DNA from 2 places in the Planctomonas sp. JC2975 genome. Region 2 is predicted to be linked to the other one. Evidence: predicted binding sites of a transcription regulator. Region 2 holds the regulator's gene; the other holds the start of a gene.

Region 1 (11,557 bases), 500 kb from region 2:
AGCATCAGCGCGACGAGCGGAAGCGCAACGACGAACAGATTCGTGTTGGAGTAGTCCGTCGTCTGCTCGAGCAGCGCAATGGTGTAGACGAAAGTGGCGGCGCTGCCTACGACCACGTAGGCCACGCACAGCGCCGACGTGGCGCGACGCATCAGCACCACGAGCAATGCGGCCATCGGGAGCAGGCAACAGGCCGCCCACCAGCGCACCTCGCCGGGTCCGAAAAGCCCTGGCACGAGGACCACCACGACCGCCGCGATCAGACAGCTGAGCGCGGCGACCTGCGTCGACAGCGCGACCGCGCGATTTCCGGCTTCACGCGCTACCTGTGCCGGGACCCCCAGGGACACGCTTCGGATTATGGCACGCTCCGGCCCTCACCTGTACCCCTGCACTGTCCCCCGAACACGTCGCTGGATAGTTCGGCACGACAGCATGGTCCTTCTGCCCCGGCCCTTGCGGTCACGCACTCAGCCGACCTTCGACAATCTCGATGGATCGCGGGCACTCACGCTCGGTGCGATCCGCCTCGACAGCGGGCCGCGGAGCTGAAGCCGTGCACGCTGCACGCCGCATGACTGCGACAGCGGAAGCCGGCGCGGCGGGGTAGCTCGGTGCACAGCAAGGGCGGCGCCGTGCACGGCACGGGCAGCGCGGGCGGCCGCTCAGAACAGCGTGAGCCGCTCCTCGGGAGCGACACGGGCGGGTGCGCCCGGAGCGTCCGTCGACGCCGCCGCACCGAATCGCACCCTGTTGCCGTCGCCGTCCCGCATCGCGTTCAACGCCACTGACCGCACGCCGCCCGTCACCGGATCTTCCTCTCCGCGGAGCAGGCCATGCTTGAAGATCAACGGCTTCATGCGTGCAGCGAGCCATTTGCGGTAGTCGACGGGCGCATACGCCTGCGTGCCGTACATCGCCCTGTACTTCTCGACGAGCTCCGGATGCTCCCGCTCCAGCCACAGCATGAACCACTCCTTCACCCCGGGCCGCAGGTGCAGAGCCGTGTAGAGCACGGAGCTCGCGCCTGCGGCTTTCGCAGCTGCCAGCGCGGCATCCAGATGTTCCCTGGAGTCGGTCAGGAAAGGAAGGATCGGCATCATGAACACCGAGCACTCGAGGCCGTGCTCGCGAACGGCCCGCACCGTCTCCAGCCGCGCCTTCGTGCTCGGGGTGCCCGGTTCGACGGACTTCTGCAGCTCCTCGTCGTATACCGCGATGGACAGCGCGAGGTCGACGGGCACCCGGGTCGCGGCATCCGCGATGAGGTCGAGGTCACGGCGCATCAGCGACCCTTTCGTGAGGATGCTGAACGGCGTCCCCGAGTCGGCGAGTGCCCCGATGATGCCCGGCATCAGCGCGTACCGGCCCTCTGCGCGCTGATAGGGATCGGTGTTCGTGCCCAGCGCCACCGGATGCCGCCCCCAGCTCGGCCGTGCCACCTCCTTGCGCAGCACCTCGGCGACGTTCACCTTGACGATGATCTCGTGGTCGAAGTCCGTGCCCATGTTGAGCTCGAGGTAGCGGTGGGTGGGGCGGGCGAAACAGTTATGGCTGATCACGCCGTTCGCCACGAAGTCGCCGGTCTCGGTGGTGATGTCCACCATGTCGAGCTCGACGCCGAGGTCTTCGATGGTGCTGACGCGCAGGTCGGCTGTGCTCTTCACTGCGGCACCGGCGAGTCCCAGCTTTCGTGTGATCGCCGGTCCAACGAGATGGAAGAAGCGCGACCGCACGGCGAGACCCCCAGTGACCCGCACGGCGGTCACCCCGTTCGGCCGACTCGATTCGCGAGTGTGGGGAATACCGAACCACCCGAGTGATTCACTGATCTGGACCAAGATGTCTTCGGCCTTGTTGCTGATGCGCAGAACGCCTTGTGAACAGCTGCCCTCCGCGTCGAATATTCCTGCCAAGAACCCCCGTCGCCATTCATCGCCCGGCGCGTCCGGCCAGTTGATGAGTTGGCGAATGTCGTTGAATGCCTTTTGCCTGTTGCAGTGGATCGCGTTCATCGGACGACGGCCGGCACCGACCGCGAACGGCCTCGTTGTGGTCCCGATGCCTTCAAGCTGGAGGTACTCACGCGATCGGTCCAAGGCCTCGGCATCCGCCAGGGCGAGGCGAAAATAGCACACCCGATTGATCGCACCGCCGTTCCGGACGTAGTCCTTCGCGATCAGCATCCCGTCGCCCCGGATCATTCCCGTCAGATAACCACGGCGGTATTCGACGGACTCGCTCCTCATGGGCTGACACTGGCCGGCCAAACCGAAGCCCAGTAAGGAGTTGTTCGGTGTGAGGTATGGGCGCCGTTCGTTTCCCGACATCCGCCCCGTAACGTACTTCCAGCCTCGCTCGGTCAGAAAACGATGGTCACCGCTCGCGACGATCTCGGTTCCTTCTGACAAGGTGATGCGGAATGCCCGTTTGCGCGTCGCCCACGCTGCCATCACGGCGCTTGGCACGTACCGACGATAAGCACCGTCCTTCCGCGTGCCCATGACGGTGTCACCCGGCTTAACCTCGCCGAGAGGCTTGTGGCGACCATCCGCCATGAGGATGAGCGTGTCAGGCGTCAGGCAGTACACACACGCATGGCTGCATCCCCGGTACGGGTTGATGGTCCACCCGAACGGCAGTGCTCCCCCGCCTCCGGGAACCTTGTTCAACGCGGACTTCGCGAGCACCTCGTGGAACGTGACGCCGGCGAACTCCGGCGTGCGCACGGAGCGCACCAGGTTGTTCAGCTTGGCGAGGCCGGGGAGCGCATCCGTCTGCTCGACCGAGATCTCCTGACCGCTCCACCGCATTGCCTCATTCGAACATTAATTCGATTCTTGTGCAACTCACGCGCCGCGAATGTCGTCGACCAGTCCGTCGTTCACGTGTGGATCCCTCGCCCCCACTGAATTCCTGGCCCGACGTGTCGCTTCGCGGACGCAATGCGACAACACGCGCCAGGGACTCCACGCCCGGAGGCGCGTCAGCCGGGCGCGGGGGCTCCTGTCGACTCGCGCAGCACGAGCCTCACCGGCAGCACGGCCGCTGCGTCCGGCGGAGTGCCGTCGATCTCGTCGAGGATGCGCCGAACCGCCTCGTCGGACTTGGCCACGACATCCTGCGCGATCGTGGTCAGCTTGGGCGTCACGTATCCGGCAAGGTCGATGTCGTCGAACCCGACGACCGAGACGTCGCCCGGCACAGCCGCCCCCGAGGACCGCAGCCCTTCGAGCACGCCGGCGGCCAGGATGTCAGCGGTCGCGAACACCGCCGTCGCCCGCGGATGCTCCTTCCGCACTCGTCGCCCGAGCTCGACGCCCGCTTCGTACGTCGTGTCCGCCGGCACGAGGCGGGACGGATCCCACGACACGCCCGCCGCGTCATGCGCGGCCAGGAACCCCGCGTGCCGCTGCTGGACCACACCGCTGTCCGCGAACTCCGGACCGGCGAACAGGATCTCGCGGTGCCCGAGCCCCAGCAGATGGGACGCGGCGATAACCCCGCCCTCGAAGTCGTCCGACCGCACGCCTGCCGTCAGCGGATTGGCCGAGTAGCTGTCCAGCGCGAGGAGCGGCGGACCGCCGTCCATGACGAACGAGTCGACGTCCGCGTCGACGAATCCGAGAAGGATCACGCCGTCGAGGTTCCACGACCGCACCGCCTCGAGCACCTCGCTGGGGCGCGCGACACCGCGCAGCAGCAGGTGGTATCCGGCGCGTCGCAGCCGACGCTCGAGCAGACCGAACATGGCCGCGTTGTGCGGGCTGACCATCAGGCTGTCCTCGTCAGCGGCCGGCACGAGGAGCCCGATCATCCGCGACGCGTTCGCGGCCAGTGACCGTGCGGAGGCGCTGGGCACGTAACCGCGACGCTCGACGATCTCCTGCACTCGCTCGATCGTGGCCTGCGACACCCTGGCGCGGTTGCCGTTGACGACGTTCGAGACGGTCATGACGCTCACGCCGGCCTCGTCGGCGATGTCCTTGAGCGTCACGCGCATGGTTCTCCGTTCCCGGTTCCGGGGCCTGTGATCTCCGGCGGCAGAAGGGGTGCGGGGCGCGCCGCCCGGCACGGTGGGCCAACGGTATCGCGGATGCCATGCCTCGCGACCATCCGCGTCGGACGACCGCTTGACATCGTCGTCGCGGCGGCTCTATGGTCAACTTCCATCCGATGAGTGTAGCGCTAAACCTTGCTCTTCGGGCCGCCCGTGGACGTGCGGACGGAACTCCTTCCCCGACGCGCCGAGCGCGTCAGCTCCGACCCGCAAGGGCGCGGGTCCAACGGGCCCGAGCCGCTGCGGAGAGGGGGCTCGGCCGCCGGGGCAGGGACGTCCGCTACTCGATCACCCCGGATCACCCCGATCACCGCCTACAGAGAGACACGACGACGTGACGATCACCCAGGACGAACCCGTTGCCCCCACACCAGTGGGGACCGAGCGACCCGAGGAGAGGACGTCACGACGCGATCTCGAATGGTGGCGCAACGCGGTCGTCTACGAGGTGTACCCGCGCAGCTTCGCCGACGGAAACGGCGACGGCATCGGCGATCTGGCCGGGCTCCGCTCGCGGCTGCCGTATCTGCGCGACCTCCGCGTCGATGCCGTCTGGATCACGCCCTGGTACTCCTCGCCCCAGGCCGACGGCGGCTACGACGTCGCCGACTACCGCTCGATCGATCCGCTCTTCGGCGACCTGGCGGAGGCCGAACGGCTCATCGCGGAGGCTCGGGAACACGGCATCCGCACGATCGTCGACATCATGCCGAATCACGTCTCCGACCGGCACCCCTGGTTCCGGGCAGCCCTCGCAGCAGGGCCCGGATCGGCGGAACGGGAGCGATTCTGGTTCCGGGAAGGGCGCGGCCCGAACGGCGACGACGCTCCGACCGACTGGGAGTCGAGCTTCGGCGGGAGCACCTGGACGCGCACCACGAACGCCGACGGCACGCCCGGCCAGTGGTACCTGCACCTTTTCGCACCCGAGCAGCCCGACCTCAACTGGCAGAACGACGACGTGCGCCGCGAGCACGAAGACGTGCTGCGCTTCTGGTTCGACCGCGGCGCGGCCGGCGTGCGCATCGACTCGGCAGGGCTCCCCGTGAAGGATCCGGCGCTGCCGGACATGCGCGGCGTCTCCGGATACGTCCCCGGCACGCATCCGCACCTCGACAGAGACGAGCTCCACGACATCTACCGTGCGTGGCGCCGTGTCGCGGACGCCTACGACGAGCCCCGAGTGCTCGTCGCGGAGGTGTGGCTGGCGGAGGCGGACCGGTTCGCGGCCTACCTGCGGCCGGACGAGATCCACACCGCGTTCAACTTCGACTTCATGACGGCACCGTGGGACGCGGACCGGCTGCGCCGCGTCATCCGCGAGACGCTCGACACCCATTCGGCCGTCGGCGCGCCGGCCACCTGGGTGCTGTCGAACCACGACATCACCCGGCCCGTCACGCGACTCGGTCGCGCGAACACGGCCTTCTCGTTCGATGCCAAGAGCTTCGGCACACCGACCGACGAGACGCTCGGCACTCGGCGCGCCCGCGCCGCCGCACTGCTCGCCGCGGCGCTCCCCGGCGTGCTCTACCTCTACCAGGGCGACGAGCTCGGGCTTCCGGAGGCTGAGCTTCCTCGCGAGGCGCTCACCGATCCCATGCACTTCCGCTCCGGAGGCGTGGATCCCGGACGCGACGGATGCCGCGTGCCGCTCCCCTGGACCGCCGACGGCCGGGCTTTCGGCTTCTCGTCGGCCGCTGACGATACGACCGCCAGTGGCCCGCACCGCGTCCGCCACGACACCGCTGCGGCACCGTGGCTCCCGCAGCCGGACGACTGGGGAGGCCTCAGCGTCGCGCAGCAGCTTCGGGAGCCCCATTCGATGCTCCTGCTCCACCGCGATGCACTGCGGCTGCGCCGCTCCGAGCCCGCGTTCCGCGACGACGCATTCCGGTGGCTCGAAGCGCCCTCTCCCAGCGTTCTGGCATTCGCCCGAGGCGACGATGTCATCTGCATCGTCAACTTCGGGACGCACGATCTCGCGCTCGAGCAGGATGCCGACATCCTGCTCGCCAGCGCACCCATCGTCGGCGGCGTGGTGCCGCCCGACACCACGGTGTGGCTACGCACCGCATGCAGCACCGCATTCATCAGCACCGCGCCCATCGGCATCCCTTCCGATGGCGCACAACCCGAATGATCAACAGAGGAGTTGACATGTCCCTCACCTTCCGCAGGGCGGTGGCGATCACGGCGGCCGTCGCGGTCTCCGCCATCGGCCTCACCGCCTGCACCGCGTCGGGCAACGGCACGACGAGCAACAGCAAGGTCAGCATCACAGTCGCCGAGGACGTCGGCCTTCAGCCTGCCGCCAAGAAGGACATCGAGAACCGCGTCGCGAAGTTCGAGAAGAAGTACCCGAACATCACGGTGACGCCGCAGGAGTCCAAGTGGACGGCGACCACCTTCGCCGCCCAGCTCGCAGGCGGCACGCTGCCCGATGTCTTCACCGTCGCGTTCACCGACGGCAAGGGCCTGATCCAACAGCACCAGGTGGCAGACGTCAGCACGCAGGTGGCCCAGTATCCGTGGTCGAAGGAGCTCAACGCGTCGGTGCTGAAGAACGGTCAGGACAGCAAGGGCAAGCTCTTGGCCGTGCCGATCGCCGCATACGGACAGGCTCTTCACTACAACAGACAGCTCTTCAAGCAGGCCGGCCTCGACCCCGACAAGCCACCGACCACGTGGGCCCAGATCCGCAAGGATGCGAAGCAGATCGCCCAGAAGACGGGAAAAGCCGGCTTCGCCACGATGACGCAGCAGAACACCGGCGGCTGGATTCTGACAACGATGGCGTACGCACTCGGCGGCCGCGGCGAATCCGAGGACGGCACGAAGGCGACGGTCGACTCGGATGCCTACGCCCAGGCGCTCGGACTGCTTCATGACATGCGCTGGGACGACAACGCGATGGGATCGAACTTCCTCTACGACTGGAACGGCATCAACCAGGCCTTCGTCGCCGGTCAGCTCGGCATGTACATCTCGGGCGGCGGCAACTACGCGTCGCTGGTGTCGCAGAACTCGATCGACCCGGCCATGTACGGCGAATCCGTCATCCCGCTGCAGGGCAAGGATGCCGGCGCCCTGGGCGGCGGAACGCTCGCGATGGTGAGCACCAAGGCCACGAAGGCGCAGCAGGACGCTGCCGTGAAGTGGATCGACTACTTCTACATGGAGAACCAGTTCGACGAGAAGACCGCCAAGGCGACGGCGAAGGCGCAGAAGGATGACAACCAGGCGGTCGGCGTGCCGCAGGTGCCGGTCTTCGACAAGGCGACGTACGACAAGTACATGGGATGGATAGCGCCGTACGTGAACGTGCCGACCAAGCAGTTCAGTTACTACACGGACAAGGAGTTCGCGCAGCCGCTGCTGGCCGAGCCGGCCGCGAACACGCAGGATCTCTACGGCGCGCTCGACCCTGTCGTGCAAGCGGTGCTCACGGATCAGAACGCGGACATCCCCGCACTCCTGAAGGCCGCGAACACGAAGGTGCAGGGCCTGCTCGACGCCGCCCAGTAGTCAGACAGCGGCCCTCCAGGTGGTTGAGCCTGTCGAAACCACGTCTCAGCGGTTCGACAGGCTCAACCAGCGGTGCGGGCACAAAGCCGGTTCGACAGACTCAACCAGCTGTGCGGTGCCGGCTACTGCTCGACGCCGAGAACCTTCGCGGTTTCTTCCAGCACCTGAGCGGCCTTCGCCGGCTGGTCGTTGAGCGTTGTGCCCATGGTCGGGATCAGCTCTCGCAGCTTCGGCTCCCACTGGGCCCACTGCTGGGGGAAGCACTTCTGGAGCACGTCCAGCATGATCGGCACGGCGGTCGACGCGCCCGGCGAGGCGCCGAGCAACCCGGCGATCGATCCGTCGGATGCCGCGACCACCTCGGTGCCGAACTGCAGCACGCCGCCGTGCTCGGCATCCTTCTTCATGACCTGCACGCGCTGGCCGGCGGTGATGAGCTCCCAGTCCTCGCTCTTCGCGGACGGCATGAACTCCTGCAGCGCCTTCACCTTCTTGGCGCGCGAGGCGAGCAGCTCGGAGATGAGGTACTTCATCAGGTCGCCGTTGTCGCGGGCGACGGCGAGCATCGGACCGATGTTCCCCGATCGCACCGATCCGGGAAGATCCCACCACGAGCCCTTCTTGAGGAACTTCGGGCTGAATCCGGCGTACGGGCCGAACAGAACGGACGCCTGACCGTTGACGACGCGGGTGTCGAGGTGCGGCACCGACATCGGCGGGGCGCCGACGGCGGCCTTGCCGTAGACCTTGGCCTGGTGCTGCGCCACGATCTTGGGGTTCGTGGTGCGGAAGAACTTGCCGCTGATCGGGAAGCCGCCGAATCCCTTGATCTCCTCGATCCCCGAGGACTGCAGCAGGTGCAGGGCACCGCCGCCGGCGCCGACGAAGACGAACCGCGCATCGACGGTGTGCGGGGTGTTGCCGACGGTGTGCTTCACCTTGAGGCGCCAGTTGCCCTCTTTGGTGCGACGGATGCTCTTCACTCGGCAGTTGAGCCACAACTCGGCTCCGCGCTCCGTCAGCCCGTCGACGAGCGCATTGGTCAGCGCTCCGAAGTCGACGTCGGTGCCGGCCGTGATGCGCGTGGCCGCGATGGGCTCGCGCGTGCGCTCCTTGATGAGCAGCGGCGCCCATTCGCGGATCACCTTGTGATCCTCGCTGTACTCCATGCCGGCGAACAGCGGCTGGTCCTTGAGCGCCGCGTAGCGCTTGCGGAGGTACTTCACGTTCTCGCCGCCGCGCACGAACGTCATGTGCGGGGTGGAGGTGATGAACGTGTTGGGCAGCTCGCCCTTCTCCACCAGCGACGACCAGAACTGACGACTCAGCTGGAACTGCTCGTTGATGCTGATGGCCTTGTCGGGCGTGACGCTGCCGTCCTTGCCCTCAGGCATGTAGTTCAGCTCGCAGAGCGCGGCGTGCCCGGTTCCCGCGTTGTTCCACGGGTTGGAGCTCTCCTGGGCGACCTCGCCGAGGCTCTCGTAGATGCGGATCGTCCAGTCGGGCTGCAGGCGCTGGATCATGGTGCCCAGCGTGGCGCTCATGATGCCCCCGCCGATGAGGACGACGTCTAACGGGGCTCGGGAATCACTCACTCTCGCAATTCTACGGGTCGAAAACCGAGCGTCCGACCGGAGCGGATCGGCTCGGCGACCGCGTGCAGCCGCCGAGCGGATCCTTCACGCGCGGCGTCTGCGGAGCGTCCCCACGAGCAGCGTCACCCCGCCTGCTCCGATGACGGCGAGGGCGCCGAGCAGCCAGCCGATCGGATCCGATCCGGTGCTGGGCAGCATGCCGCCGCCTCCGTCACCGCCGCCACCGGTCGGTTCTGCGGTGTTCGTCAGTGAGAGCGCGACGGTCTGATCGGTGCCGATCGTGATCGTCGGATTCGAGACCACGTTGCCGTCGATGCTCCAGGTCGGCGTGCCCCAGGTGACGCCTGGGATGGCCGGCGGGGTCGCCTCGACGAACGTCACGGTGGATCCGGTCGGGATCCCGGTCACGGTCGTCGGCGTTCCCGGCGTCACCGTGAGCGTCTGGGCAGGACTGTCGTCGACCGTGTACGTGACCGTGAAGTCCGTGCCGCTGGGAACGGCGGATGCCGCACCTCCCGACACCGTCTTCGTCACGCTGAACCCACCCGTTTCGGCCAGGTTGGCGACGTTCTCCAGGCCGACCGTGATCTCCTCCCCGGTTTCCACCGTGAAGCTCACATAGCCATCGGCATCCGGTTGCACCACCTGCCCGTTGATCGTCCACACCGGGGTGCCCCACGCGACCCCTGGGATATTCGGCATCGGCCCTTCCTTGGCGTGCACCGTGGTGCCCGTGTTCAGGTGGCCGAACACGATGGGCACGCCCGCCTGGAGGAGCTGGGTCTGCTCAGCACCGTTGTCGACGTGATAAAGCACTGTGTACTGCGTGTCGGCCGGCACCGAGGAGGCTCCGTCACCCGTGACCGTCTTCGTGGCTTGGAGCCGACCGAATCCGTTGGCGGTGTTGGTCGCCTGGATGCCGACCGTCTCGCCGCCCTGCACCACGAAGGTGACGTTGCCGTCGGCATCCGGAGTCAGCGGCACGCCGTCGACTGTCCACGCTGGAGTGGACCATTCGATGCCGGGGATGTCGGGCAGCGGTCCTTCGCGGATCGTCACTGTCGAACCCGCCGGGATGTCGGAGATTGTCGTCGTAGCGCCCGCCTGGAACGACACGGTCTGCTCCGCCCCGCCGTCCACGCTGTAGATGGCAGTGTAGGTAACCCCTGCCACGTTCTGGGCCGCGTTGCCGACGACTTCCTTCGAGACCGCGAACGAGCCCGTCGCTTCGGCCACGTTCGTGAGACCGATGCTGATCGTCTCACCGGCGACGAGCGTGAAGCTGACGTTCCCGTCGGCATCCGGAGTCACGGGATCCCCGTTGACGGTCCAGGTTGGTGTGCCCCAGGTCACGCCGTCGACGGTCGGCATGGACAGTTCACGAAGGGTGATGGTGTCGCCGGTTGCGAGACCGTCCACCACCGCGGGAGACTCCGGGGTCACGGTGATCGGGATCGCCGTGCCCCCGTTCACGGTGTATTCGAGCCCGAACTGAGCATCAGACGGCACAACCGTCGCCCCACTGCCGGTGATGGTCTTCGACACCGAGAATCCGGCGGGGATCGACGCAGCCGTGTTCGTCACGACGAGCGAGACCGTGGGATGGGTGGCGTCGATCGTGAAGGTCGTGTCACCGTTCCAGGTGACATCCGTCCACGCGAGACCGTCCGGCAGCATGGACGCATCGGGCGGCACCTCGAACACAGTGACCTGTGTTCCGTAGGGGAACGGCGTGGCTGGGCTGACGAACGTTCCGTCGGCGTCGACCTGGAGTGTCCCGGCCTGCGGTGTCCCATCCGGCAGAACGGCGAGATACCCGACCGTGAACGTCGTGGACGACAGCTGGTCGGGCGACACACCGGAAAGCTCCTTCGCCACGGAAAAGTTGCCCGTTTGGTCGCCCGTGTCGCACGGGATGGCGCCCGCGAACATGTAGGAGTGCATCTCGCCGCCGCCGGAGAGGTTCACCGTGCTTCCGAGCACCTGACCGTCCCACGGCGCCGCGGTGATCGTGAGGTCGGCGTTCGGCGCGTAGATGGATCCGTCGATGCGACCGCCGCTGTGGATGTTCAGCGGTCCGGTGACGCGCGATGCATCCCACAGCACGAACGGCGAGTAGGTGCCCTCCGGGTCGATGGACGGGCCGGGAATGTCGGTCGTTCCAGCGGGAACGACGATGATCAGCGGAGTCGTGGCATCCGGAACCGTGCTGGAGAACTGGATCTTGTCCGCACCGATGAGGTCGGTGTAATCGATGTAGTTCGGAACGCCAGGGGTGAGGGCCGAGAGGACGAATCGGCCGCCGCCCTCGTCGGTCGCCGTGAGCTGGTGACCGGTTCCACCGGGAGCCGGGATCTGCGCAAGGCAGGTCGTG
Region 2 (11,557 bases):
TCGCCGAGGCCCTCGGCGTCGTGTCCGTGCTCGACTCCGTGCGCGAACAGCACCTGCATGCCGACGCAGATCCCGAGAACGGGTCGACCGCCGGCGAGACGGCGATCGATGATCTCTCCCCCGCGCACGGAACGCAGCTGGTCGATCACGGCCTTGAACGCGCCGACGCCGGGCACGACGAGCCCGTCGGCGTCCATCGCGGCCCGACGGTCGGACGTCACGGTCACATCGGCGCCGACGGCTTCCAGCGCCTTTGCGGCCGAGTGGATGTTCCCGGATCCGTAGTCCAGGACGACGATCGAGGGCACGCGCTCCGCCGACCCGTTCTCGGCCGCCCCTGTCACAGGGCGCCCTTCGTCGACGGGATGCCCTCAACGAGCGGATCGAGTGCCTTCGCCTGCCGGAACGCTCGCGCGAACGCCTTGAACTCCGTCTCGGCGATGTGGTGCGGATCCCGGCCGCTCAGCACCCGGACGTGCACCGTGAGCGCGGCGTTGAACGCGATGGCCTCGAAGACGTGGCGCACCATGGATCCGGTGAAGTGGCCGCCGATGAGGTGGTGCTCGAATCCGACCGGCTCGCCGGTGTGCACCAGATAGGGGCGCCCCGAGATGTCGACGACGGCCTGCACGAGTGCTTCGTCGAGTGGCACCGTGGAGTCCCCATAACGGGAGATGCCGGACTTGTCGCCGAGCGCATCCCGGATCGCCTGACCGAGCACAATGCCCACGTCTTCCACGGTGTGGTGCACGTCGATCTCGATGTCGCCCTTGGCGCGAACGGTCAGATCGGTGAGCGAGTGCTTGGCGAATGCCGTGAGCAGATGGTCGTAGAACGGCACCGTCGTGTGGATGCTGCTGCGGCCGGTGCCATCGAGATCGAGCGACAGCTCGATGCTCGACTCGCTGGTCTCGCGGCGGATGCTCGCGGTGCGGCTGCTCATGCCCTCAAGCCTATCGGCGATTGAGGTGCGCTCAGCGGGGGCCGCAGGCTCACGCTGAGCGTGCCGATTGAGTCGATGAGGGGCGCAGCCGCGATATCGGCGATTGAGGTGCGCTCAGCGGGGGCCGCAGGCTCACGCTGAGCGTGCCGATTGAGTCGATGAGGGGCGCAGCCCTGACATCGAAGCCGCTGTCGACGCAGGGCCGAGGTCGATCATCGCCTCGAGGAACGCCGTGGTCTCCGCCTCCGTGCCGGCACTCACGCGCAGGTGGTTCGTGATGCCCACATCGCGCACCAGGATGCCGCGGTCGCGCAGCGCGAGGAACATCGCGTGCGGATCGGACACACCGCCGAAGAGCACGAAGTTGCTGCCGCTGTCGTGCACGAGGTATCCGAGGCCTCGCAGGCCATCTGCGATCCGGTCCCGCTGGCGCACGATGTCGTGAACAGTGGCGAGCATCTCGTCGGAGTGCCGAAGCGCCGCAATGGCTGCCGCCTGCGTCAGCACGGAGAGGTGGTACGGGAGTCTGACCAGGCGCAGGGCATCAGTCACAGCGGGATCCGCTGCAAGATAGCCCACCCGGACGCCGGCGAACGCGAAGGCCTTGCTCATGGTGCGCGACACGATGAGCCGCTCACGACCCGGGAGAAGCGTCAAGGCGCTCGAAGAATCCTCCGGCATGAACTCCTGGTACGCCTCGTCGACCACGACGATGCCGTCGCTCGCCTCGTACACGGCCTCGACGACATCGAGACCGAGCGGAGTCCCCGTCGGGTTGTTCGGGGCGCAGATGATGACGACATCCGGCCTCGCTTCACGCACCCACTTCGCCGCGTGGTCAGGCGAGATGGCGTAGTCCGCCTCGCGATCGGCGGCGATCCACGACGTGCCCGTTCCGGATGCCAGCAGCGGATACATCGAATACGTCGGCGCGAAGCCGAGCGCCGAACGGCCCGGCCCTCCGAACGCCTGAAGGATCTGCTGCAGCACCTCGTTGGAACCGTTCGCCGCCCAGATGTTGGAGGCGTCGAGTCCGTGGCCGAGATAGCCGGCGAGCGAGGCCCGGAGTTCGCCGAACTCCCGATCCGGATACCGGTTCGCGCCCTTCAAGGCCTCGCCGACCGACTCGAGGATGTCAGCGACGACCTCGTCAGGAATCGGATGTGTGTTCTCGTTCACGTTCAGCGCCACGGGTACGGCTGCCACAGGCGCGCCGTACGGGGACTTACCGCGAAGATCGTCGCGGATCGGGAGGTCGGAGAACGAGATCACGCCTCCATGTTAAAGGGGTTGAACGGCCCCCGAATTGCCGTCGAAGCGTCAGCGACCGTCGTACTCGTGCGGGACCGCGAGTTGCTGGCCTGCCTGAAGAACGCTGGACTGAAGACCGTTCAGATCGACGAGCGCGGCAACGACGTCTCTCGGGTCGTACTGCGGCGCGATCCGCTCGGCGATGGACCACAGCGAGTCGCCGGAACGGACCGTCACGTGATGGAAGGCTGCCGACGAGGTTCCGACCGCGCCGGCGACCGCGCCGCTGTTGGCAGCGAGCGCGCCAGCGCCGATGAGCAGCGGCAGCACGATCAGGGCGGCGATGACGACCCGTCCACGACGCGTCAGCCGCGTGCGAATGCGCACGGGAGGCTGCTGCTGTGTCAGTACGAAGGTCGTCATGTCCGTCTCCTGCCAGAATCGAACTCGCGTTCCGAATATATCTTCGATTCTTTCGAATTTCAACGATACGTTCGCATTTCGCGACGCCGACTTCTCAACACGCTCGAACAAAACCGCCGATTTCGGCCATTTCGTAGATAGAGTTTCGATCGTCACGACGACAGAGCACCACGTACCACCGACATTCGCTGCGAATCGATCGCCGTCAGTACGACGGAAACGTTCGAAAATCGTGTCGGAGCATTTGCCGCACAGCCGCATCCGACGACGGAGAACGGCGAACGAGAGGACATCAGGTTGACCGAGTCCGACAGCGCAGCATCCGTTGCGCCGACAGCACGAGCACGGCGCACCCCGGCCGACAAGCCGCGCACGCGGCGACGCAAGAACCTGAGCGAGAAGCAGCGCTCGATCCTCGAGGTCATCCAGCGATCCGTGAGCCAGCGCGGATATCCGCCGAGCATGCGGGAGATCGGGGATGCCGTGGGTCTCGCGTCCCTCTCCAGCGTGGCGCACCAGCTCAACCAGCTCGAACTCAGCGGCTACCTCCGCCGCGATCCCAACCGTCCTCGTGCACTCGAGATCTTGATCGACCTGCCGGCGACGACGGGGCGCCAGGAGACCTCAGCCGACTTCGACACCATCGTTCCCGTCGGAGACGCCACGATGGTGCCGCTGGTCGGACGCATCGCCGCAGGAGTTCCGATCACCGCTGAGCAGCAGATCGAGGAGGTCTTCCCCCTCCCCCGTCAGCTCGTCGGCAGCGGCGACCTCTTCATGCTGAAGGTGCAGGGCGAGTCGATGATCGACGCCGCCATCTGCGACGGCGACTGGGTCGTCGTGCGGCAGCAGAACGATGCGGAGAACGGCGACATCGTCGCTGCGATGCTCGATGGCGAAGCGACGGTCAAGGTGTTCCGCCAGCGCGACGGACACACGTGGCTGCTTCCCCGCAACTCCGCGTTCGAGCCTATTCTGGGCGACTTCGCCACGGTCGTCGGCAAGGTCGTGGCGGTGCTGCGCGCCGTCTGAGCAACGGCTCGCCGAAGGGCGAGCCCGCCTGCGCGAGCCGAGAACCTCCGGGCCTCGAGAGTGCCGAACAGCGGAGACACGACGAGGGACCCGGATCGCTCCGGGTCCCTTGTCGTTGTCATGACTCGTCAGGCGTCCACCGAGACACGCTCGCGCACGGCTCGGGTCGCCTCGATGATGTTCGTCAGCGACGCGACGGTCTCGTCGTATCCACGGGTCTTGAGTCCGCAGTCGGGGTTGATCCACACCTGGCGCTGCGGAATGCCCTCCAGGGCCCGCTCGATCAGCTCCGTCACTTCGGCGACCGACGGCACCCGCGGAGAGTGGATGTCGTAGACACCCGGCCCGATGCCGTGCTCGAAGCCGCTCGCCTTGATGTCGTCGACGACCTCCATGCGGCTGCGGGCCGCCTCGATGCTCGTCACGTCGGCATCCAGATTGCGGATCGCGTCGATCACGACTCCGAACTCCGAGTAGCAGAGGTGCGTGTGGATCTGGGTGGCGTCGGCGACGCCGCTCGTCGCCAGGCGGAACGATCCGACCGACCAGTCGAGGTAGTCGGGCTGGGCCGCCGCCTTCAGCGGCAGCAGCTCGCGGAGCGCCGGCTCGTCGACCTGGACGATGCGAATGCCCGCGGCCTCGAGATCCGCGATCTCGTCGCGCAGCGCCAACGCGACCTGACGCGCGGTCTCGCCCAGCGGCTGGTCGTCGCGCACGAAGGACCACGCCAGGATCGTGACGGGACCGGTGAGCATGCCCTTGACCGGCTTCTCGGTCAGCGACTGCGTGTAGGTCGACCAGTCGACGGTGATCGGCTTCGGTCGCTCGACGTCGCCCCACAGGATGGACGGACGCGTGCAGCGGCTGCCGTACGACTGCACCCAGCCGTTCTGGGTGACCGCGAACCCGTCGAGGTTCTCTGCGAAGTACTGCACCATGTCGTTGCGCTCTGGCTCGCCGTGCACGATGACGTCGATGCCGATCTCCTCCTGGAGGTCGACGACGCGCTTGATCTCCGCCTGCATGAGGCCCAGGTACTCGGCTTCGGTGATGATCCCGTTCGCGAACTGGGCGCGTGCGCGGCGGATGTCGCCGGTCTGCGGGAACGAGCCGATCGTGGTGGTCGGCAGCGGGGGCAGCCCGAGCGCGGCATCCTGTGCCGTCAGTCGGTCGGCGTACTCGCCGCGACGGAAGTCGGCGTCCGTGAGGGCCTCGGCGCGCTGCCGGACGGCACCGTCGCGGACTCCGGGCGCGACGCGGCGATCGGCGAGCGCAGCGGACGCCTGCGCCAGCTCCTCCTGGATGGCCTCGTGTCCGTCATCCAGTCCGCGCGCAAGCGTGGCGACCTGCGCCACCTTCTGGTCGGCGAAGGCGAGCCAGGACTTGAGACGTGCATCGAGGTTCGGCTCGTCCTCCACGTCGTGCGGCACGTGCAGCAGCGATGTCGACGTGGATGCGGCGAGGTTCGGAGAGAGCGCGAGCAGCGACTCGAGCGTGCCGAAGGCCGCCTCCAGATCGCCGCGCCACACGTTGTGGCCGTCGATGACCCCACCGACGACCGTCTTCGCGCGAAGCGCGGCGGCGGTGGCGGCGTCCAGGCCGGTCGGAACGCCACCGCGCACCAGATCGAGGCCGATCGCCTCGACGCCCGTCGCCGCGAGCACGGGCAGCGCGTCATCCAGGCTGCCGTACGGTGCCGCGATGTAGAGATTCGGGCGGTCGGAGACGGATCCCAGACGGTCGTACGCCTGACGCGCCGCGGCGAGCACGTCGGCGCGCGCGTCGTCGAGGCTCTCGCTGACCAGCGCCGGCTCGTCGAGCTGCACCCACTGGGCTCCTGCATCCTTCAGTGACTTCAGCAGCTCCTCGTACACCGGCAGGAGGTCTGCGAGCCGCGACAGCGGGCGGAACCCTTCGGCGGCGTCATCCGCCGCCTTGCTGAGCGCCAGGAACGTGACGGGTCCGACGATGACGGGACGCGTGACGTATCCGTCGGCGACGGCCTCGCGGAACTGGTCGACGATGCGGCTGGAGGCGAGACGGAAGTGAGTGTCCTCACCGATCTCCGGCACGAGGTAGTGGTAGTTCGAGTCGAACCACTTCGTCATCTCGAGCGGAGCATCGTCGCCGACGCCGCGGGCGATCGTGAAGTAGCCGGCGAGATCGACCCGGCCGTCGGCATCCTGAAGCCCGGCGAAACGAGACGGCACGGCGCCGACCGTCACGGCCGCGTCGAGTACCTGGTCGTAGTAGCTGAAAGTCTCGGGGACGGACGAGTCGCCCTTTCCGAGGCCCTGCTCGACGAGACGAGCACGGGTCGCACGACGCAGCTCGAGTGCGGTGGCCTCGAGTTCGTCGGCCGAGACGCTGCCGGCCCAGAAGGCCTCGACGGCCTTCTTGAGCTCGCGACGTCGGCCGATACGGGGGTAACCGGTGATCGTCCCTGTCGGGAACGCGGAGGTGGTCATGCTGGTTCCTTCTGATCTTGTGTGGAGTGGAGAGGTGGGTTCAGTGCCCTACGACCCGACTGCTGCCGTGTCGACGAGACCGCAGCGCTCGAGCACGGAGAGAGCCGTGCGCGGTCGCCCGAACGTGTAGAGGTGGATGCCTGGCGCGCCGCCTGCGACCAGCCGCTCGGCCAGGCGTGCTGCGTAGTCGATGCCGATCTCGCGACGGCCCTCGTCCGTCGGCTCGACCTCCAGCCGGATGCCGAGCTCGCTGGGCAGATCCTCGCCGCTGAGGTCGAGCATGCGACGCAGCACCGTCGGCGTCGTGGCAGGCATGAGGCCGGGCAGGATCGGGAACGTGACGCCGGCGACCCGTGCCCTGTCGACGAACGCGAAATAGTCCTCGGCATGGAAGAACATCTGGGTGATGGCCAGATTCGCACCGGCGGCCTGCTTGGCGAGCAGCGTGTCGATGTCCTGAGACCTCGACCGCGACCGCGGATGCCCGTTGGGGAACGCGCCGACCGCGATCGTCACCTTCTCGGCCTTGCCGACCACGCTCGCGTGCGGCAGCCCCAGCAACGGGATCTCCCGGTACGGCGCGCGCTCCGCCTGGATGCGGTGGATCAGCTGCACGAGTTCGGCAGCGCTCTTCAAGTCGCCCAGCGGGGCATCCGCCGGCGCGTCAACGGGCGGATCGCCGCGGACGGCCAGGAACCGGGTCACGCCCGCGTCGAGGAACTCGCGGATCATCCGAGCCGCCTGCTCGTGCGATGAACCGATGCATGTGAGGTGCGCCATGACCGGCACGCTCGTGTCGCGCACGATGCGCCGCACGACGTCGAGGGAGGAGTCGTGGGATGACCCGCCGGCGCCGTACGTCACGGCCATGAAGTCGGGACCGGCCGATGCCAGCTGGCTGATGGTGTCAGGCAGTGCCCGTGATGCCGCCTCGGTGCGCGGCGGATAGAGCTCGAAAGAGAACGGGGTGCCGGCAGGACACGGCGCGACGCCGTCGGCGGTCCCGTGTGCGCTCATGACTGCTCCCGTTGTCCCGGATATCCAGGCGGCGGGAGCGATCGCCCTTTTCGGCCTCGAACATCCCCACCGCATCAGCGGCAGACCGCACCATTTGCGCGGTCCATGGGCGGGTGCCGGGCTCGGCTGTCGCACCAGTCGATCGGGCTTGCGACCCGGCTCGACGAATAACGGGTTCAGAGTACCAATCGAGAACGGGTGCCCGCGACGTGTTACGTCCGGCTACGCGTGCCGGAGCCGGACGCCGAGAGCGCTGCGCGTGGTGAGTTCGTTGCAGCTCCGTCCCAGCTCCGTCAGTGAGCGGAGCGAGTCCAAGAGCCGCTCGGTCCGCACTTCGCCCGGGCCGCGCCCGCTCAGCAAGCCTTCTTCACGCGACGGTGGCCACAGCCCGGAAGGGCTCGAACACCGGCACGAACTCCGGCGCGATCTTGGCCGTCATCCGGGTGCCGTCCTGCTCGTACGACGTCTCGAGAACACGACCGCGCTCGTGCAGGGCCGATACGAGGTCGCCCCTGTCGTAGGGGATCAGCACGTCGATCTGCTCCGAGCGATCGGGCAGCAGCCGGGCGATGGCCGCGAGCACTTCGTCGATCCCTTCGCCGGTACGCGCGGAGGCGAACACGGCGCTCGGCTCGAGGCCGCGGAGCTCCAGCCGTCGGTCCTCGTCGATCAGGTCGGCCTTGTTGAACACGACGAGCTCGGGGAGGTCCCGCGCCTCCACTTCGCCGATCACATCTCGCACCGTGGCCAGCTGCGCAGCGGGATCCGGATGCGACGCGTCCACGACATGCACGATGAGGTCGGAATCGGCCACCTCCTCGAGCGTCGAGCGGAAGGCCTCGACGAGCTGGTGCGGCAGGTTGCGCACGAACCCCACGGTGTCGGACAGCGTGTACAGACGGCCGTCGGCCGTGATGGAACGCCGCACGGTCGCATCCAGCGTGGCGAACAGTGCGTTCTCCACGAGCACGCCCGCCTTGGTGATGCGGTTCAGGATGCTGGACTTGCCAGCGTTCGTGTACCCGGCGATGGCGACGGATGGCACGCTGTTTCGCCTGCGGTTCGCTCGCTTCGCCTCCCGTGCCGGCGTGAAGTCCTTGATCTGTCGGCGGAGCTTCGCCATCCGCGAGTGGATGCGCCGACGGTCGAGCTCGATCTTCGTCTCACCAGGGCCGCGACTGCCCATTCCGGCACCGCCGGATCCGACCTGTCCACCCGCCTGGCGGCTCATGGATTCACCCCAGCCGCGCAGTCGCGGCAGGAGGTACTCGAGCTGGGCCAGTTCGACCTGGGCCTTGCCCTCGCGGCTCTTCGCGTGCTGGCTGAAGATATCGAGGATGACGGCGGTGCGGTCGATCACCTTGACCTTGACGACGTCTTCCAGCGCACGCCTCTGGCTCGGCGCCAGCTCCGTGTCGGCGACGACCGTGTCGGCGCCGAGAGCGCGCACCACGTCGTGGAGCTCCAGAGCCTTGCCACTTCCGAGGTAGGTGCTGGGATCCGGGTGCGGACGCCGCTGAAGCAGACCGTCCAGCACGACGGCGCCGGCCGTCTCTGCAAGCGCCGCCAGCTCGCGAAGCGAGTTCTCGGCATCCGCGAGCGTTCCGCCGGAATACACGCCGATCAGCACGACGTTCTCCAGCCGCAACTGCCGGTACTCGACCTCGGTGACGTCTTCCAGCTCGGTGGAGAGTCCGGACACGCGACGGAGCGCGGCGCGCTCTTCGCGGTCGAACTGCTCGCCATCCGAATCGTGGCCCTCTGCGCGCAGACCCTGCAGCGCTTGCGCACTCTGGCCGAAAATGGCCGTTCGCGCGGATCCCTGCTCGGCGCGAGCGAGCACCCGCGCCACGACGTCGTCGTGCACGGCGGGCGCCCGGTCGTCGTCTCCGCCTGTCAGGTCATCGTGAGCTGCGTTGGCGCGTGCGTCGTCGTCGTCGCGCACGTCGTCCCGTTCGCTGTGGGTTTCGGTCATCGTGTGCTCCACCCTAGTTCTCCTCACTGACAGCGGTTCCGCTGCGTCGTGCCTCCGGTACGGTCCTTGTATGGCCAGTGGCGAGCACTACTTCACGTCCCGTCCCGGCGGCGACGCCAAGCTGCACCCACTGTCGGTCCGGCTCGCGGGTCGCGACCTCCGACTCACGACCGCCGGTGGCATCTTCAGCCCGAATCACATCGACATCGGCACCCAGGTGCTGCTCGCCGACGCGCCGGATGCCCCGCCCAGCGGCGATCTCCTCGACCTCGGCTGCGGCTGGGGCCCGATCGCCCTCACGTTGGCACTCGAGTCGCCCGACGCCACGGTGTGGGCTGTCGACGTCAACGAACGCGCGCTCGACATCGTGCGTCGGAACGCCGCGTCCCTCGGCCTCCGAAACATCAACGCCGTACTGCCCGACGATGTTCCCGACGACATCGCCTTCCGCGCCATCTGGTCCAACCCGCCGATCCGCATCGGCAAGGCCGAGCTGCATGCCCTTCTGCTGCGCTGGCTCCCCCGGCTCGACGACGATGCGGATGCCTGGCTCGTCGTCCAGCGCAACCTCGGCTCCGATTCCCTTCAGCGCTGGCTCGAGGCCGAGCTCCCGGACTCGCATGACGTCAGGCGTGCCTCGTCGAGCAAGGGATTCCGCGTCTTGCACGTGCACTCGGGATCCCGCAGTGGCGCCGAAGGCTGACATCGATGGTGCGGACCCGGATCGATCCGCGACCGTTGACCGACGCCTCAGCCGATCGTGACCTCGCCGTCGTAGACCAGCTCGGCCGGTCCGGAGAGCGAGACGTGCTCGCCGTCTTCGGCAGGGAACATCCGCACGCCGAGGTTGCCGCCGGGTGTGATGACCTTCCAGTTGTCAGGTGCGGCGTCGCCGGCCCAGTACCGCGTGGCGAGCGCAGCCGCCACGGTGCCCGTGCCGCAGGCCAGGGTTTCGCCACTGCCGCGCTCGTGCACCCGCATGCGGATGCGGCCGACGCCGTCCTCGATGAGCGGCTCGAGCGGCACCACGAACTCGACGTTCGCCCCGTTGATGGGCTCGGGGTCGAGGATCGGAGTCGGACCCAGGTCGAGGCGGTCGAGCTCGTCATCGTCCGCCAAAGCGACCACCACGTGCGGATTCCCCACGTCGATGCCGAGTCCGGGACGTGCAACGCCGAGTCCCTTCGCGCGCACCAACGGGTCATCGCCGGTCAGCGACCAGCGGCCGAGATCCACCTGGAATCCCCTACCGCTCTGCTGCACCTCGCGCACCCCTGCTCGCGTGCCGACGGGCAAGGTCTGCCCTGGGCGCAGGTCGGCATAGCCGCCATCGATGAGGTAGCGCGTGAACACGCGGATGCCGTTCCCGCACATCTCCGCCGGCGTCCCGTCGGCGTTGTGGTAGTCCATGAACCACTCCGCCGTCGGATCCTCCGACAGCGCCAGCGAACCCTCGGGGATCGCCGAGGAGTGAACCGCGCGGATCACGCCGTCCGCCCCGACTCCGAAGTGGCGGTCGCAGATCAACGCGATCTGCGCTGCCGTCAGGTCGATGGCGCCTTCCGGATCGGCGAACAGCACGAAGTCGTTGCCCGCCCCGTGGCCCTTGCTGAAGGAGAGTGTGGTCACCGCGCAAGCCTATCCAGTGCGGCGTCAGCCAACCGACCGCGCGCCTGGGCGTACGACGCCTCGGGGGCGGACTCCGCGTCGGCGACGGTCTCGGCACCCGCATTGAGCCACTGGAGCTCGGCGTATCGCTTGAACCACGACACCTGGCGACGTGCATAGCGTCGGGTGAGCCTCTGCGTTTCGGCTATCGCGTCCGCCTCGGAGAGGTCGCCGCGCAACTGCGCGATCGCCTGGGCGTATCCGATGGCGCGGGATGCGGTCGTACCCCGCTCGATGCCGCGATTCAGAAGTCCGCGCACCTCGTCGAGGAGCCCTGCTCGCCACATGCGCTCGACCCGGGCATCCAACCGTCCCACCAGGTTCGTTCTGGGCACGTGCAGTCCGATCACTGTCGCCGGCGACCAGAGCTCCGGCCGTTCGGGCAAGGCGGCTCCGTATCCCTGCTGCTGCAACTCGGCCACCTCGAGCGCCCGGATGACGCGCCGAAGGTTCGCGGCATCCACTCGTTCCGCCGTCTCGGGGTCGAGCCCCCGCAGTCGCTCCAGCAGCTGAGCGGTGCCGAGCGCGGCAGCCTCGGCCTCGAGACGAGCACGCAGCTCGGGATCCCGCGCGGGGAATGCGAAGTCGTACAGCACGGACGACACATAGAGCCCTGACCCACCGACGAGGATCGGCAGAGCACCACGCGAGCGGATGCTCTCGATCGCCTCGCGCGCCCGCGGCTGGTACCACGCGACCGTCGCTTCTTCGCTCGGCTCGAGAACGTCGATCAAGTGATGCGGGATGCCACCTCGTTCTTCGATCGGCAGCTTCGCGGTG

What was found. Region 2 encodes LexA, which represses DNA repair genes until DNA is damaged. Its sites were predicted from a motif close to TCGAACANNTGTTCGA; they were not measured.
Region 1: HII28_RS13790 (intein-containing Rv2578c family radical SAM protein) is a predicted target of LexA. The motif match lies at 2,822-2,837, and genes of this name have one in related genera.

Annotation. Positions count from the first base shown of each region.
Region 1 is NZ_JABEKS010000002.1:47,970-59,526, reverse strand. It holds gene HII28_RS13795 (ATP-binding protein) at 1-350, opposite strand, end outside; gene HII28_RS13790 (intein-containing Rv2578c family radical SAM protein) at 666-2,813, opposite strand; gene HII28_RS13785 (LacI family DNA-binding transcriptional regulator) at 2,987-4,003, opposite strand; gene HII28_RS13780 (glycoside hydrolase family 13 protein) at 4,434-6,203, shown strand; gene HII28_RS13775 (extracellular solute-binding protein) at 6,221-7,588, shown strand; gene HII28_RS13770 (malate:quinone oxidoreductase) at 7,711-9,183, opposite strand; gene HII28_RS13765 (DUF5979 domain-containing protein) at 9,268-11,557, opposite strand, start outside.
Region 2 is NZ_JABEKS010000002.1:544,657-556,213, reverse strand. It holds gene hisH (imidazole glycerol phosphate synthase subunit HisH) at 1-344, opposite strand, end outside; gene hisB (imidazoleglycerol-phosphate dehydratase HisB) at 341-943, opposite strand; gene HII28_RS15965 (histidinol-phosphate transaminase) at 1,076-2,215, opposite strand; gene HII28_RS15960 (LysM peptidoglycan-binding domain-containing protein) at 2,264-2,617, opposite strand; gene lexA (transcriptional repressor LexA) at 3,008-3,649, shown strand; gene metE (5-methyltetrahydropteroyltriglutamate--homocysteine S-methyltransferase) at 3,778-6,117, opposite strand; gene HII28_RS15945 (methylenetetrahydrofolate reductase) at 6,166-7,134, opposite strand; gene hflX (GTPase HflX) at 7,502-9,109, opposite strand; gene HII28_RS15935 (methyltransferase) at 9,180-9,812, shown strand; gene dapF (diaminopimelate epimerase) at 9,860-10,738, opposite strand; gene miaA (tRNA (adenosine(37)-N6)-dimethylallyltransferase MiaA) at 10,735-11,557, opposite strand, start outside.